Regions from separate parts of the Alkalibacterium psychrotolerans genome, predicted to be linked through region 1. Evidence: predicted binding sites of a transcription regulator. Region 1 holds the regulator's gene; each other region holds the start of a gene.
The links. The regulator HrcA, encoded in region 1, represses chaperone genes, less so after heat shock. The targets are predictions, from matches to a motif close to TTAGCACTCNNNNNNNNNGAGTGCTAA.
Positions count from the first base shown of each region.

Region 2: a site for HrcA is predicted at 2,207-2,233, ahead of groES (co-chaperone GroES). Genes of this name have one in related genera too.
Region 3: a site for HrcA is predicted at 2,072-2,098, ahead of ACYVLS_RS02845 (lysostaphin resistance A-like protein). Genes of this name have one in related genera too.

Region 1 is NZ_BAAGPH010000024.1:5,681-9,971, forward strand. Features, by position in the region: gene truB (tRNA pseudouridine(55) synthase TruB) at 47-970, shown strand; gene ACYVLS_RS03740 (bifunctional riboflavin kinase/FAD synthetase) at 974-1,930, shown strand; gene hrcA (heat-inducible transcriptional repressor HrcA) at 2,059-3,087, shown strand; gene grpE (nucleotide exchange factor GrpE) at 3,110-3,682, shown strand; gene dnaK (molecular chaperone DnaK) at 3,713-4,291, shown strand, end outside.
Region 2 is NZ_BAAGPH010000023.1:35,401-39,691, forward strand. Features, by position in the region: gene groL (chaperonin GroEL) at 186-1,811, opposite strand; gene groES (co-chaperone GroES) at 1,854-2,138, opposite strand; gene ACYVLS_RS03505 (lysostaphin resistance A-like protein) at 2,377-3,039, shown strand; gene ACYVLS_RS03510 (YdiK family protein) at 3,068-3,277, shown strand; gene ACYVLS_RS03515 (redox-sensing transcriptional repressor Rex) at 3,319-4,014, opposite strand.
Region 3 is NZ_BAAGPH010000016.1:46,941-51,231, reverse strand. Features, by position in the region: gene ACYVLS_RS02850 (M20/M25/M40 family metallo-hydrolase) at 1-1,021, opposite strand, end outside; gene ACYVLS_RS02845 (lysostaphin resistance A-like protein) at 1,142-2,035, opposite strand; gene ACYVLS_RS02840 (ABC transporter ATP-binding protein) at 2,157-2,948, shown strand; gene ACYVLS_RS02835 (hypothetical protein) at 2,938-4,291, shown strand, end outside.

The sequences.
Region 1 (4,291 bases):
CTTTTCTTTTATGTAGTGTGTTAAATGTCTTCGGTTGGAGGGAATTATGGAAGGAATATTACCGATTTGGAAAGAAGCCGGCATGACAAGCCATGATGTCGTCTATAAACTTAGAAAGATTTTAAAGACGAAAAAGATTGGACACTCTGGAACACTCGATCCGGCAGTGGACGGTGTTCTTCCTGTAGCAGTTGGAAAAGCCACAAAAGTAATAGAATATATGGTTGATTCGGATAAAATATATAAAGGTGAAGTGACTTTAGGTATAGCCACATCCACTGAAGATGCGACGGGAGAAGTCGTTGACAGTAAAGCAGTTGAGTCTGACTTGAAGGAACAGCAGGTTGACGACATTCTCGATTCTTTTATCGGTGAAATCAGCCAGACGCCACCATATTATTCAGCTGTTAAAGTCAATGGCAAGCGTCTGTATGAATATGCACGTGAAGGGAAAGAGGTCGAAAGACCGACCCGGAAAGTGACCGTTAAGGAATTTAAACGCTTGTCCCCGCTACAATTTAATGAGGAAAACCAGACTGTATCGTTCACGTTTGAAGTTCTCTGCGGCAAAGGCACCTATGTCAGAACGCTGGCTGTGGATGCCGGGGCCAAACTGGGTTATCCGGCGCACATGTCACAGCTCACTAGAGAAGCCAGCGGTGGCTTTTCAGGGAGTGAAGCGTTAACGTTAGATCAGGTGAAGCTGTTAATGGAAGAAGGAATGGTTGAAGATACCCTATATCCATTGGAACATGCACTGAAAAGTCTGGCTGCCTATGAACTTTCAAGCGATGAATATGAGCTGGTCAGACACGGCTCGCGTCTGCCTAAACAGCAGTATCTGAAAGAAAACCAGGATAAACTGGTCTTTATGTATCAAGGGCAGGCTGTAGCCATTTACGGTCCGCATCCGACTAAAGAAGAGTTAATCAAACCGCTAAAAGTGTTAAAGAATGAATTGCAGGTGTAGAAAATGAAAATAATACGTGTTCACCATCCTTACAATATGGAAGATATCTACCAGGGAGACATTGTACTGGTGCTGGGTTTCTTTGACGGGGTTCATCGCGGTCATCAGGCCGTCATTAGACGAGGAATTGAAGAAGCCAAAAAAAGAAATATGAAATGTGCGGTCATGACATTTAACAGGCATCCGGCCTTTGTTTACAGATCGTTTGACCCGGACAATTTATCTTACCTGACTCCTCTTGACCGTAAAGAAAAAATAATCAGTGACATGGGGGTTGATATTCTTTATGAAGTGGATTTCACATCGAAATTCGGGCGCCTGTCTCCACAGGATTTTGTCGACCAGTATATAGTGAACTGGCAGGCTAAGGTTGTGGTGGCCGGTTTCGACTATACTTATGGCAAGGCCCATGTGGCCAATATGGATAATTTACACGCTTATGCCAAAGGTCGGTTTGACATAATAACAGTCAACAAAAAAATTGATGATCATGAAAAAATTAGTTCCACACGAATCAGACGCTACATCAGCGAAGGGAAGATAGATGAAGCCAACAAGCTGCTGGGGTATATTTATGAAATCAGCGGCTTCGTTATTCATGGGGATGCACGAGGCAGAGATCTCGGCTATCCAACGGCCAATATTTATCCTCATCCTTATGTAATGGTTCCAAAGCGAGGCGTATACTCCGTAAAGATGAAAGTGAACGGTAAATGGCATGATGGTATGGCTTCTATAGGCTATAACCCTACATTTGGCCACCGACCGAGTTATTCAATTGAAGTGCACCTGTTTGACTTCAGTGAAGAAATCTACGGGGAAGATGTCGTGGTGAAGTGGGTTGACTATCTTAGAGATGAAATCAAGTTCAACTCAGTGGAAGAACTGATTGAACGACTCGACCAGGATGAAATTGATGCAAAAAGCAGTTTATCAAAGGTCAAAATAAATCAGGTTTAATTGTTGACAGAGTGAGTACAATTTGATAAATTATAAATGTGTTAGCACTCGACTCTTTCGAGTGCTAATTTAATGAAGAGAAAACTCTTAAAGATTAATCTCTCTCTCAGTGCCAAGGAGTGATGCACGTGTTAACAAAGAGACAGATTGCCATACTGGATAGTCTGATTCAGCTGTATACATCAACGGGTCAGCCTATCGGGTCTAAAACCATTATGAATGAAGCCAGTATAGACGCGAGTTCTGCTACAATCAGAAACGAGCTGAGTTATCTGGAGCATTTGGGTTTTATTCAGAAGACTCATTCTTCTTCAGGTCGTATTCCATCCATGAGAGGGTACCGATATTATATCGATCATTTAGTGAAGCCCAGAGAGCTGACGAGTGAAAAAATTCAGCTTGTGAATGACATGCTCGGCAGTCGGGTTCAGCAAATGGATGATATCATGCATCAGTCCGCACAGTTGCTGTCGGAACTGACCAGTTACACAGCTATAGTACTGGGCCCCAAGGCTGAATACAGTCGCCTGACAGGCTTTCGGCTGCTGGCTTTGAATGATAACCATGTGATGGCTATCATACAGACAGATAAGGGAACAATCGAAAATCAAGTCTTTCGTCTGCCCAAGTCGATTGAAGAATCCGATCTCACAAAGGTCGCAAACATCTTTAATCATCACTTAGTCGGACTTCCATTAAATGAAGTAGCGAAAAAACTTGAAAGAGATATTCCATTTCTTATTCGAAAACACGCAGCCAACGCATCGGATATGTTCCTGACGCTTGAATCCATTTTTAATGCTTCTGCTGAAGACCGTTACCATATTTCCGGTAAAATGAATCTGCTGGATTTCTCAGAGGACATGGATAAGAAAAAACTCAAGTCCCTCTATGAACTGCTCGAAAACCAGGGTGATTTAAATGTGCTGATTAATGCCATGCAAAATGACTTTGATGTGAAAATTGGTGAAGAAATGAATAATGACTTGTTCACCAATTTCAGCTTAGTGACCGCAACCTATCAGGTGAGCGGGCATGGGCGCGGAACGTTAGCCATTTTAGGCCCGACGAGCATGTCTTACGATGAGACTTTTGGTGTTCTTGATGTTTTGAGAAAGCAGCTGACTCATACATTACTGAACTACTATCTAGAATAATTAAGAAATGAGGAAGGTATTCATGGAAGAAAAGGAAGAGCAGGAATTGACGAAAGATTCCAATGAAGAAGTAAACGAAACAAACGAAACGGTTCTGGAGTCAGAAGAAAGCGAACAGACGGTTGAAACAGAAATGGTTCCAGTAACTGCCCTCGAAGAAAAGCAGAAGGAACTTGACGAAGTAAACGACAAATATATTCGTCTGCAGGCTGAACTGGCTAACATCAGGAAAAGAAACCAGCGAGACCGTGAAGATTTACAACGATACAGTGCACAGTCTCTTGCCAAAGAATTGTTACCGGCTATAGATAATATCGAACGAGCATTAAGCATTGAAGTCGATACAGAAGCAGGTAATAATTTGAAAAAAGGAATTGAAATGGTGTATGCCAGTTTAATTCAGGCATTTGATAAAGAGAAAATTGAAATTATCGATCCGCTCGGTGAGCAGTTCGATCCAAATTTCCACGAAGCATATACTCAAGTACCGGCTGCTGAAGGTCAGGAAAGCAATGAAGTGGCTCAAGTATTTGAAAAAGGCTTCAAACTGCACGACAGAGTATTACGTGCAGCGAAAGTTTCAGTTACACTATAAAAATATAAGAAAGTTAAAGGTGATATAGATATGGGTAAAGTTATTGGTATTGATTTAGGAACAACAAACTCTGCAGTTGCAGTTCTTGAAGGTGGAGAAGCTAAGATTATCCCTAATAAAGAGGGAAATCGTACAACGCCATCTGTCGTTTCTTTTAAAAATGGAGAAATTCAAGTAGGGGAAGTAGCGAAGCGTCAGGCTATTACTAACCCGAACACAGTTATTTCTATTAAGCGACACATTGGTACAGATTATAAAGTTGAAGCTGAAGGAAAGTCATACTCACCTCAGGAAGTGTCTGCTTACATTCTGCAGCACCTGAAAGCATATGCAGAAGACTACCTTGGTGATGACGTAACGAATGCAGTTATTACTGTTCCAGCTTACTTCAATGACTCTCAGCGTCAGGCAACAAAAGACGCAGGTAAAATTGCGGGTCTTGAAGTAGACCGTATTGTCAACGAGCCAACTGCTGCTTCTCTAGCTTATGGTTTAGATAAAGTTGATAAAGATGAAAAAATCCTCGTATTTGACTTGGGTGGCGGAACATTTGACGTATCCATTCTTGAACTGGGCGACGGTGTATTCGAAGTTATGGCAACAGCTGGA
Region 2 (4,291 bases), on a different contig from region 1:
TCCATTAACTCAGCCAACCTCAATTCGTCGAGTTACATAAATCTCTAAGAATAGCACCAACTAGGTCGGAAACATTCCTTGAGTTCCACTTAACATATAAAAAAGCACTCTGATTCGCCAGTTGGAAGGTTTCCCCACTGATGAATCAGAGTGCTATGATTTTATTTCAGTTTTAGCTAAATAGCTTACATCATGCCGCCCATTCCGCTTGGATCCATTCCTCCGGCAGGGCCGCCGTTTTCTTCAGGAATTTCCGCAACAGCTGCTTCGGTTGTTAGAAGCAGTGCTGAAACGGATGCCGCATTTTGTAATGCTGAACGTGTAACCTTAGTTGGGTCAATGATTCCAGCTTGAACCATGTTGACCATTTCACCTGTCGCTGCATTGAATCCAATACCAGGTTCAACATGCTTCAATCGCTCAACAATGACGCTTCCATCAAGACCGGCATTTGAGGCAATCTGGCGTACGGGTTCTTCAAGAGCACGGAGAACAATTTTCACTCCAGTTTCTTCGTCGCCTTCCGCTTCAATACCTTCAAGTTTTTCAAGAATATTGATATACGCAGTTCCACCACCAGCGATGACACCTTCTTCAACTGCCGCACGTGCAGCATTCAAAGCATCTTCGATACGTAGCTTGCGCTCTTTGATTTCTGTTTCAGTAGCCGCTCCCACTTTGATGACAGCAACACCGCCTGCTAGTTTCGCAATGCGCTCCTGAAGTTTTTCACGGTCGAATTCAGACGTTGTTTCTTCTGCCTGAGCACGCAGCATTGCTACACGCTGTTCGATATGCGTTTTTTCTCCTGCACCTTCTACAACAGTCGTGTCGTCTTTTGTTACCACGACTTTACCGGCTGTTCCCAGCTGGTCAATGGTTACGTCTTTCAAATCAAGTCCTAGATCACTTGTGATAACTGTACCGTCTGTCAAGATAGCAATGTCTTCAAGCATGCCTTTTCGACGGTCACCAAATCCTGGTGCTTTAACTGCAACAACGTTCAGTGTTCCGCGGATTTTGTTCAAGACTAGTGTTGGAAGTGCTTCGCCATCAATGTCGTCTGCAATAATCAACAGCTGTCTGTTCTGCTGCATGATGTTTTCAAGTACTGGCAGAATTTCCTGAACAGAAGAGATTTTCTTGTCAGTGATTAAGACATATGGATTGTCCAGGTTAGCTTCCATTTTTTCATTGTCCGTTACCATGTACTGTGACAAATAACCTCTGTCAAACTGCATCCCTTCAACAACATCCAATTCTGTTTCGATCCCCTGGGATTCTTCGATAGTAATAACGCCATCACTTCCAACACGCTCCATAGCGTCTGCAAGCAGGTGTCCGATTTCTTCATCACCAGATGAAATAGCTGCGATTTGAGCAATGGATTCTTTATCTTCCACTTTAGTAGACGCTTCACGCAAGGACTCAACCGCTTGTTTTGTAGCCAGTTCAATTCCACGACGGATTCCGACAGGATTTGCTCCTGCAGTAACGTTTTTCATACCTTCATTGACGATTGCCTGCGCTAAAACTGTCGCAGTGGTGGTTCCGTCACCGGCAATATCATTCGTTTTGCTGGCAACTTCCGCCACTAACTGTGCGCCCATATTCTCGAACTTGTCTTCCAGTTCGATTTCTTTAGCAATGGTTACACCGTCGTTGGTAATTTGAGGTGCGCCAAACGATTTGTCGAGGATAACATTTCTTCCTTTAGGACCTAATGTTACCTTGACTGTGTCAGCCAGTTTATCTACCCCACGCAGCATTGCTGCACGTGCGTCTTCTGAAAATTTAATATCTTTAGCCATAAGTATTCCCTCTCCTTCAATTCATGTAAGTTAGTATTTTAATTAATTTACAATTGCGATAAGGTCTGTATCTTTAACGACCAAATATTCTTTTCCTTGGTATTTCACTTCAGAACCGGCATATTTTTCGAACAGCACTTCGTCTCCTACTGCTACTGAAATCGCCGCTCGTCCACCGTTATCCATCAGTTTGCCTTCGCCTACTGCAACAACGACAGCTGTCTGTGGCTTTTCTTTTGCAGAATCCGGCAAGACCAGTCCGCTCGCTGTCTTTTCTTGCTGCTTCTTCACTTCAAGAAGCACTCGATTTCCTAAAGGTTTTAACATGGTGTAATCCCTCCATATAGTTTAATTTAGTTTATTTAGAGCCATTTTTTAAGTGGCTGTCAAGTGAGTTAGCACTCTCTATCTTCGAGTGCTAACTCCAATACTTAGTATATTCAAAACACACAATTCTTGCAAGCCCTATCTTAAAATTTTATTCATTTCACTCTCTTGTGGAAACTGATTTATTTTTGTGTTAAATTACTAGTATTATGTAAATTTAACACAAAGGATGAACGTAATGTCTCCACTTGAAAACAACAAAAAAGCCGCCACACACATGATTGGATTATTTCTTCTCGTTCAGCTGTTATCTGGTATTATTCCGCTCTTTCTACCGGATACACTGGATGCGATTGCCTTTCTCATTCCCTCAATGGTTCTCTTCTCACTAGGTGCTATCGGAATGTTCATAATAGAAAGACGGCGGAACATGCAGTTTGAGTTTGAACAGCCCTTTCAATCAAATAAATCAGCGATATTAATCTGGGGACTTGCTGGTGTTTTTATAGCCTTACTGGTTCAGAGTGTTGCTAGTATTATAGAGGTGAATTTTCTAGGATCTCCTATGGAATCAGAAAACACACGTCTTCTTGTAGAAGTTGTCCGGAGCTACCCGCTGTTTATTCTGCTCATTGGCATTGCAGGACCTATAATGGAAGAATTTGTATTTAGAAAAGCACTGTTTGGCTTAATGTATGGAAAACTTGGCGGTATAGGGGCAGCTGTCATCAGCTCACTGCTGTTCGCCTTCATTCACTTTGATGGGTTACTGCTTGTTTACTCCTCAATGGGACTGGTTTTTGCATGGCTCTATTTTAAAACTAAAAATATCTGGACACCGATTATCGCTCATTGTCTGATGAATATTGTGGCCGTTCTGGCGAACCTTTATCTCGTTTAAATAGATTTGAACACAGAAAGGAAATACTATGACTGAAAAACAGATACTGTTTCAAATAGGCTTTAAATATGTCTTTTTTCTTTTATTTCTCTACTTTACAATTGATTCGGTAGGATCGAACGGCTGGGGCTTTTTCTCTTATCTCTTTGCCCTGTTTGCAACGAAGGACTTTGTCCAAGGTACACGGATGGCTGAAGCATTTTATCGCATCAAAAAAAGTAAAGACAACAAAGAATAATATAAAAAACACTTTCCAGTAAAAAGGAAAGTGTTTTTTATTTAGTCATTATAGAACATGTCGTTTAAAGGATTATCCGCTTTACCTGAACTATCTCCGTTTTCAAAATCCTGATAGTAATTAATAAAGTAAATTAACGTCTGCAGCTCATTCGTCAAATCGACGTTGTGTACTCTGATGTGTTCTGGAACCGTTACTCGGATAGGGGTAAAGTTCATGATTCCCTTTACTCCGCCCTCTACTAACTTATCAGCCATTTCCTGTGCTATTTCGGAAGGAACAGTTAAAATAGCGACATCAATTTGCTGAATATCCAGCTGGTTGACCATGTCATCGATGGCATAAATCGGAACACCCTGATGAATGGTATCAATTAGTTCATCCTTAACGTCAAAACCTGCACTGATACGGATGTTATTGTTCCGTCTAAAATTATAGTTCAGTAATGCCTGACCTAAGTTACCGACTCCGATTAATGCAACGTTTGTCAGTCGATCCTGATTCAGTGTTTTACTGAAAAAGTTCATTAATGCTTCTACATCATAACCGTACCCTCTTTTACCAAGTGCACCAAAGTATGAAAAGTCTCGTCTGATAGTGGCGCTGTCCACTTTAACTGCTTCACTTAACTTCGCTGACGACACTCTCTCTTTTCCAGCTTCGTATAAAAAACGCAAGTAGCGGTAGTATAGCGGCAGTCTTCGTGCTGTCGCTTTTGGTATTTTCTTTTCAGCCATGTTTATTCTCCTCATCTATCTATGATTTTAATGGCAAATCGCTTTTCAATTATAATCATTCTAATCAATTCCGGCCTTACAGGTTTGTGTATTCACAAACTATCTTTCACTAACCATATAATATTATACCACTAAAGCTTGTAAAATAAAGGCAAAACGTCTTTATATTTAAATTTTATTCGTTCTAATTTTAAACAACTGCCAAAGTTTGCTAACAATGTACTTTCTTATAACGAAGAGTTTTATCATTCTCTCTGAAAGTATTCTCAAATATCAG
Region 3 (4,291 bases), on a different contig from region 1:
ATAAGACATCCGGGTCCTGGCTTGGGGCGAGACGCATATCGAGTTTCAGTTTGGCCTTCCCGGGTATGATAGTTTTGGTTCCTTCACCTGTATAGCCACTTTCGAAACCGGCAATGGTAAAGGTGGGTCTAAAGCATAAATTCGTGTAGTACTCTTCATTGGTCATGTGTAAAGAGTTCAGTCCAATAACTTCTGCCGTCTTCTCGGGACTGAAGGGGATGCTGCGTAAGTAGTCCAGCTCTTCTTCAGTTGGAGGCACAAGGCCGTCGTAAAAACCGTCGACTAACACCTTGCCGTCTTCGTCCACCATTGTCCGGATCAGATTCATCAGAGCCATAGCTGGATCGGGCGCAATATTACCTTTGTTTCCCGAGTGATTGTCTCGGTCGGCACCTTGGGCTTTAATTTCAACATATAAAAGACCGCGGTTGCCCAGAGTCACAGTCGGCTGTCCATCCGCTTCCATCGGTCCGTCTGCCGTATAAGCAATATCAGCCTTCAAGAGCTCCTTGTTATTTTCAACAAAGGAAGCCAGATTGACACTGCCTTTTTCTTCTTCTCCTTCATATAAAAACTTGACATTGACAGGAAGCGACCCGTTTTGTTCAAGCAGGGTTTTCACTGCCAGAACATGGGCAATAAGTTGGCCTTTATTATCTCCGGTTCCGCGACCATAAATTCTACCGTCGCGAATAGTTGGGGTGAAGGGGTCCGAGTGCCACAGTTCCAGAGGATCGGCGGGCTGAACATCGTAATGGCCATAAAAAAGAATGGTCCGGGTGTTTTCTGGTCGCGTGTATTCCCCGTAGACCACGGGGTTTCCGTCAGTTTCCATCAAGCGGGCATCGATGCCGCAGTCGTCCATTAAATTCAGCAGCAGGTCTGCACATTCACGGATGCCAATGTCCAAGGTGCTGATACTCGGCTGGCGAAGCAGGGTAAAGAGAGACTGCAAGTGTTCTTCCTTTTTTCCGTTCAATGCTGTTTCGCAGGTTTGGTAGAGTGTTTTCCAGTCGGTCATAGTGTGTAATCCCCTTTGTTAGAAATAGATTAAAGTTTGTAAAGTTATTCTAATATTATACACATAATACTAAAGAGATGAAGGGGAAAAGTAAAAAACCTCCCGAAAAGGAGGTCTTTGCTAGTATTCTTCTATCTTTTGCACGTTTAATGCATAGGGGCTGTGCCGGGTTCGAAGTTTTCGGAATGACTTTTTCATACTATAGAGTAAAAATGCAAAGCTGATTAGAAACAGTAGTGAAACGAGGCTGAATTCTAAAGGCAGCTGATTTCTTACCGCTAGAAAAGCCGCTTGTATGTCCTCGAGGGATTCGGTCTGAATAAATAAAGAAGGCAGGATGACAAAAAGGTTATATATGGCATGAAAGAAAATAGCATACAGCAGATTACTGTACTTCACATAAAGTAGCCCGCAAATTAGCCCAACTAGTAGTTGGGGGATAAAAACTGAGCGCAGATGAATGATCATAAAGGCTAATGAACTGAATATCACACCTTTCTTGACACCGTATTTATCTGCCCATTTATTCAGGATATAGCCTCGAAAAAAAAGTTCCTCAACAATAGGTGCAGCGATGACGGCTACAAAAACTAAATATACAAAAGATATATCATCCACTAGTGTAATACTGATGAAATAAGGCATCACTCTGTCGAATAAGGCGGGGAAAAAAGTGAGAAAGCTAACGATAAAATAGATAAAGGATGTGGCGACGACAGCGGTTAATCCTGCTATGCCAAACAGATTAAGGACATCCCGAGCCGAGTAGGAAACGGGGCGGGAAAGAGCTTTGACAGCTAAGGATTGTTTTTTCATAAGGCTGAGTGTCAGTTTGTACAAGGAAAAGTAAAGAAGGCCATCGGTAACCAGACTGACCAGTGTCAGCTGTTCGCCCATGAATGCAATGAGAAGAAAGACACCAACAATGACGACGATACCGAGTGCAGCCAGCAGAAAACGCCAGACCACAGCCCAGATAGAGGCCTTTTCGAATGTTGTTTCGTACTCGGTCATCTCAATCCCTTCTCTCTTTGTACTAATAATTAAATCCTAGCACAGCTTCAGTAAAAATGGTAATAATACCTTTATGGAAATAAATTTATGATAAACTGATACAAAATGACTCACGGAGGCAATTATGGAATCCATTTTAGAAATCAATCAATTAGTGAAACAATTTGACGGGAAACCAGTCTTGAAAGAAGTAACTTTTTCAGTCAGCCCAGGGGAAATCATCGGATATATTGGACCAAATGGCGCCGGGAAAAGTACAACAGTGAAAATTATTCTCGGCATGCTTGAAAAAGACGGAGGCTCAATCAAAATCTTCGGTGAACCCATTGAAAGTAAAGATGTCTCTTACAAGTCGCGGATTGGCTATGTGCCGGAAAATGCAGATTTGTATGAAACCTTAACCGCTAGAGAATACTTATTGTTTATCGGTGAACTGTACGGCATGAAAGAAGAGACTATTCTTACAAAATCTGAACAGATGATGGATGCATTAGGCATTAAAGAATCGCTCGACAGCCGTCTGTCTTCTTTTTCAAAAGGCATGCGCCAGAAAGTTCTGATTATTTCCAGCCTGATGCACAATCCGGATATCCTGTTCTGGGATGAACCATTAAGTGGACTCGATGCCAACAGTGTTCAGGTCATCAAGGAACTCTTGTGGAAATTGAAACAAGATGGCAAGACAATATTTTATTCATCGCATGTTATGGACACGGTCGAAAAACTGAGTGACCGTATCCTGATACTAAATGAAGGAGAAGTGGTAGCTGACGGACCTTTTGAAGAACTGAAGGAAGAAGCGGATGGCACGCTGGAACAGCTTTTTAATACCCTGACCGGTTTTGATCAGCACGGTGCATTGGCTGATCAGTTTCTTCTTGCTATGAAAGGAGAAGCAGCCGATGATGCGTGATGTTATAGGATTGAAAAAGAGTGATAAAAATCCCATTTATTTAAGAATCATTGATGTGTTTTCCTTTATCTATATACGACTGGGCATCAATTACCCGCAGATGCGGTCCATCCTTTCAATGAAAATGACCGTAGACGGCCGGAAAGATGCGCCGCTGCCGGGAATGGAGACAGGCAAGCGGTCGGACGAAGAAAAGAATCATTTCTTCTCCAGTTTATGGGTCTATACGCTGATTAGTGTCTTCTTACTGGTGCTGTTTGCCTATGACAACTGGGTGTTTCAGTACACGCTTTACTTCAGTTTCTTGTTTATTATGACCTTCTCGACTTTAATTGCTAATTTTTCAGGTATTTTACTGGACACAAAAGATGCGACTTTGATAGGCACCAAGCCTGTTGATCGGAAGACTCTCGGAGCAGCCAAGTCGACGCATGTGGGCATTTATCTGGTGGCTTTTACACTCGCCATCGGCTTGCCGGTGATTCTCTTTACCTTTTACTTTAATGGGATTGTAGCCGGTCTGCTTGTTCTGTTTCTGTCTTTTCTGGCGTCACTTTGGTGCCTGATATTGACCCAGTTTGTCTACGCCACAATTTTGAAACGGTTTGACGGTGAACGGCTGAAAAATATTATCGCCTACAGTCAGATCAGCTTGTCAATTTTCATGGTCATCGGTTACTACTTGGTCGGTCAGATTTTTCAGATTATCGACCCGGAAAACCTTCTGGTCGAAATCAACCTGTCGATAGGACATGTGCTCCTCTTTCCGCTCTGGTTTGTGGCGCCATTTGGAATGCTGCAGGAAGGCTGGTCAACAACATATGGGTTATATAGTCTTCTGTTAATCGCAGGGACCGTTTTTCTTGCTCTTATTTACAATTGGAATTCAGACAGAATTGAAAGCAATTTGCAGAAGATGGATGCATCATCTGTTCAGCAGGGCAGACGCGGGTATATTGAACGTGCGTCGGCCCGCTTACTGTGCTTTACGCCGCTGGAATCAGCCTATTATCACTTTGGCTGGCAGCTGACCAAAACGGAAAGAGAATTCAAGACACGTCTGTATCCATCGATCGCCAGTGCACTAGTATTTCCCTTGGTCATGACATTTAACAATCTCACCGGAGGCCAACCAGGGATGGAAACAAGTCCGGTCCAGTTTCTCTATTTGCCCTACTTCACGCTGTTCCTTGTTCCGGTGTTAGCCGTTTCCATTCAGTTTTCAAATCATTACAAAGGCAGTTGGGTATTCTCGATCACACCCGGTCAGTCTAGAGCGCCTTTTTTAAGAGCTGTGACGAAAGCCATGCTGGTCAAAATTCTGCTTCCGATGTATGGCGTGT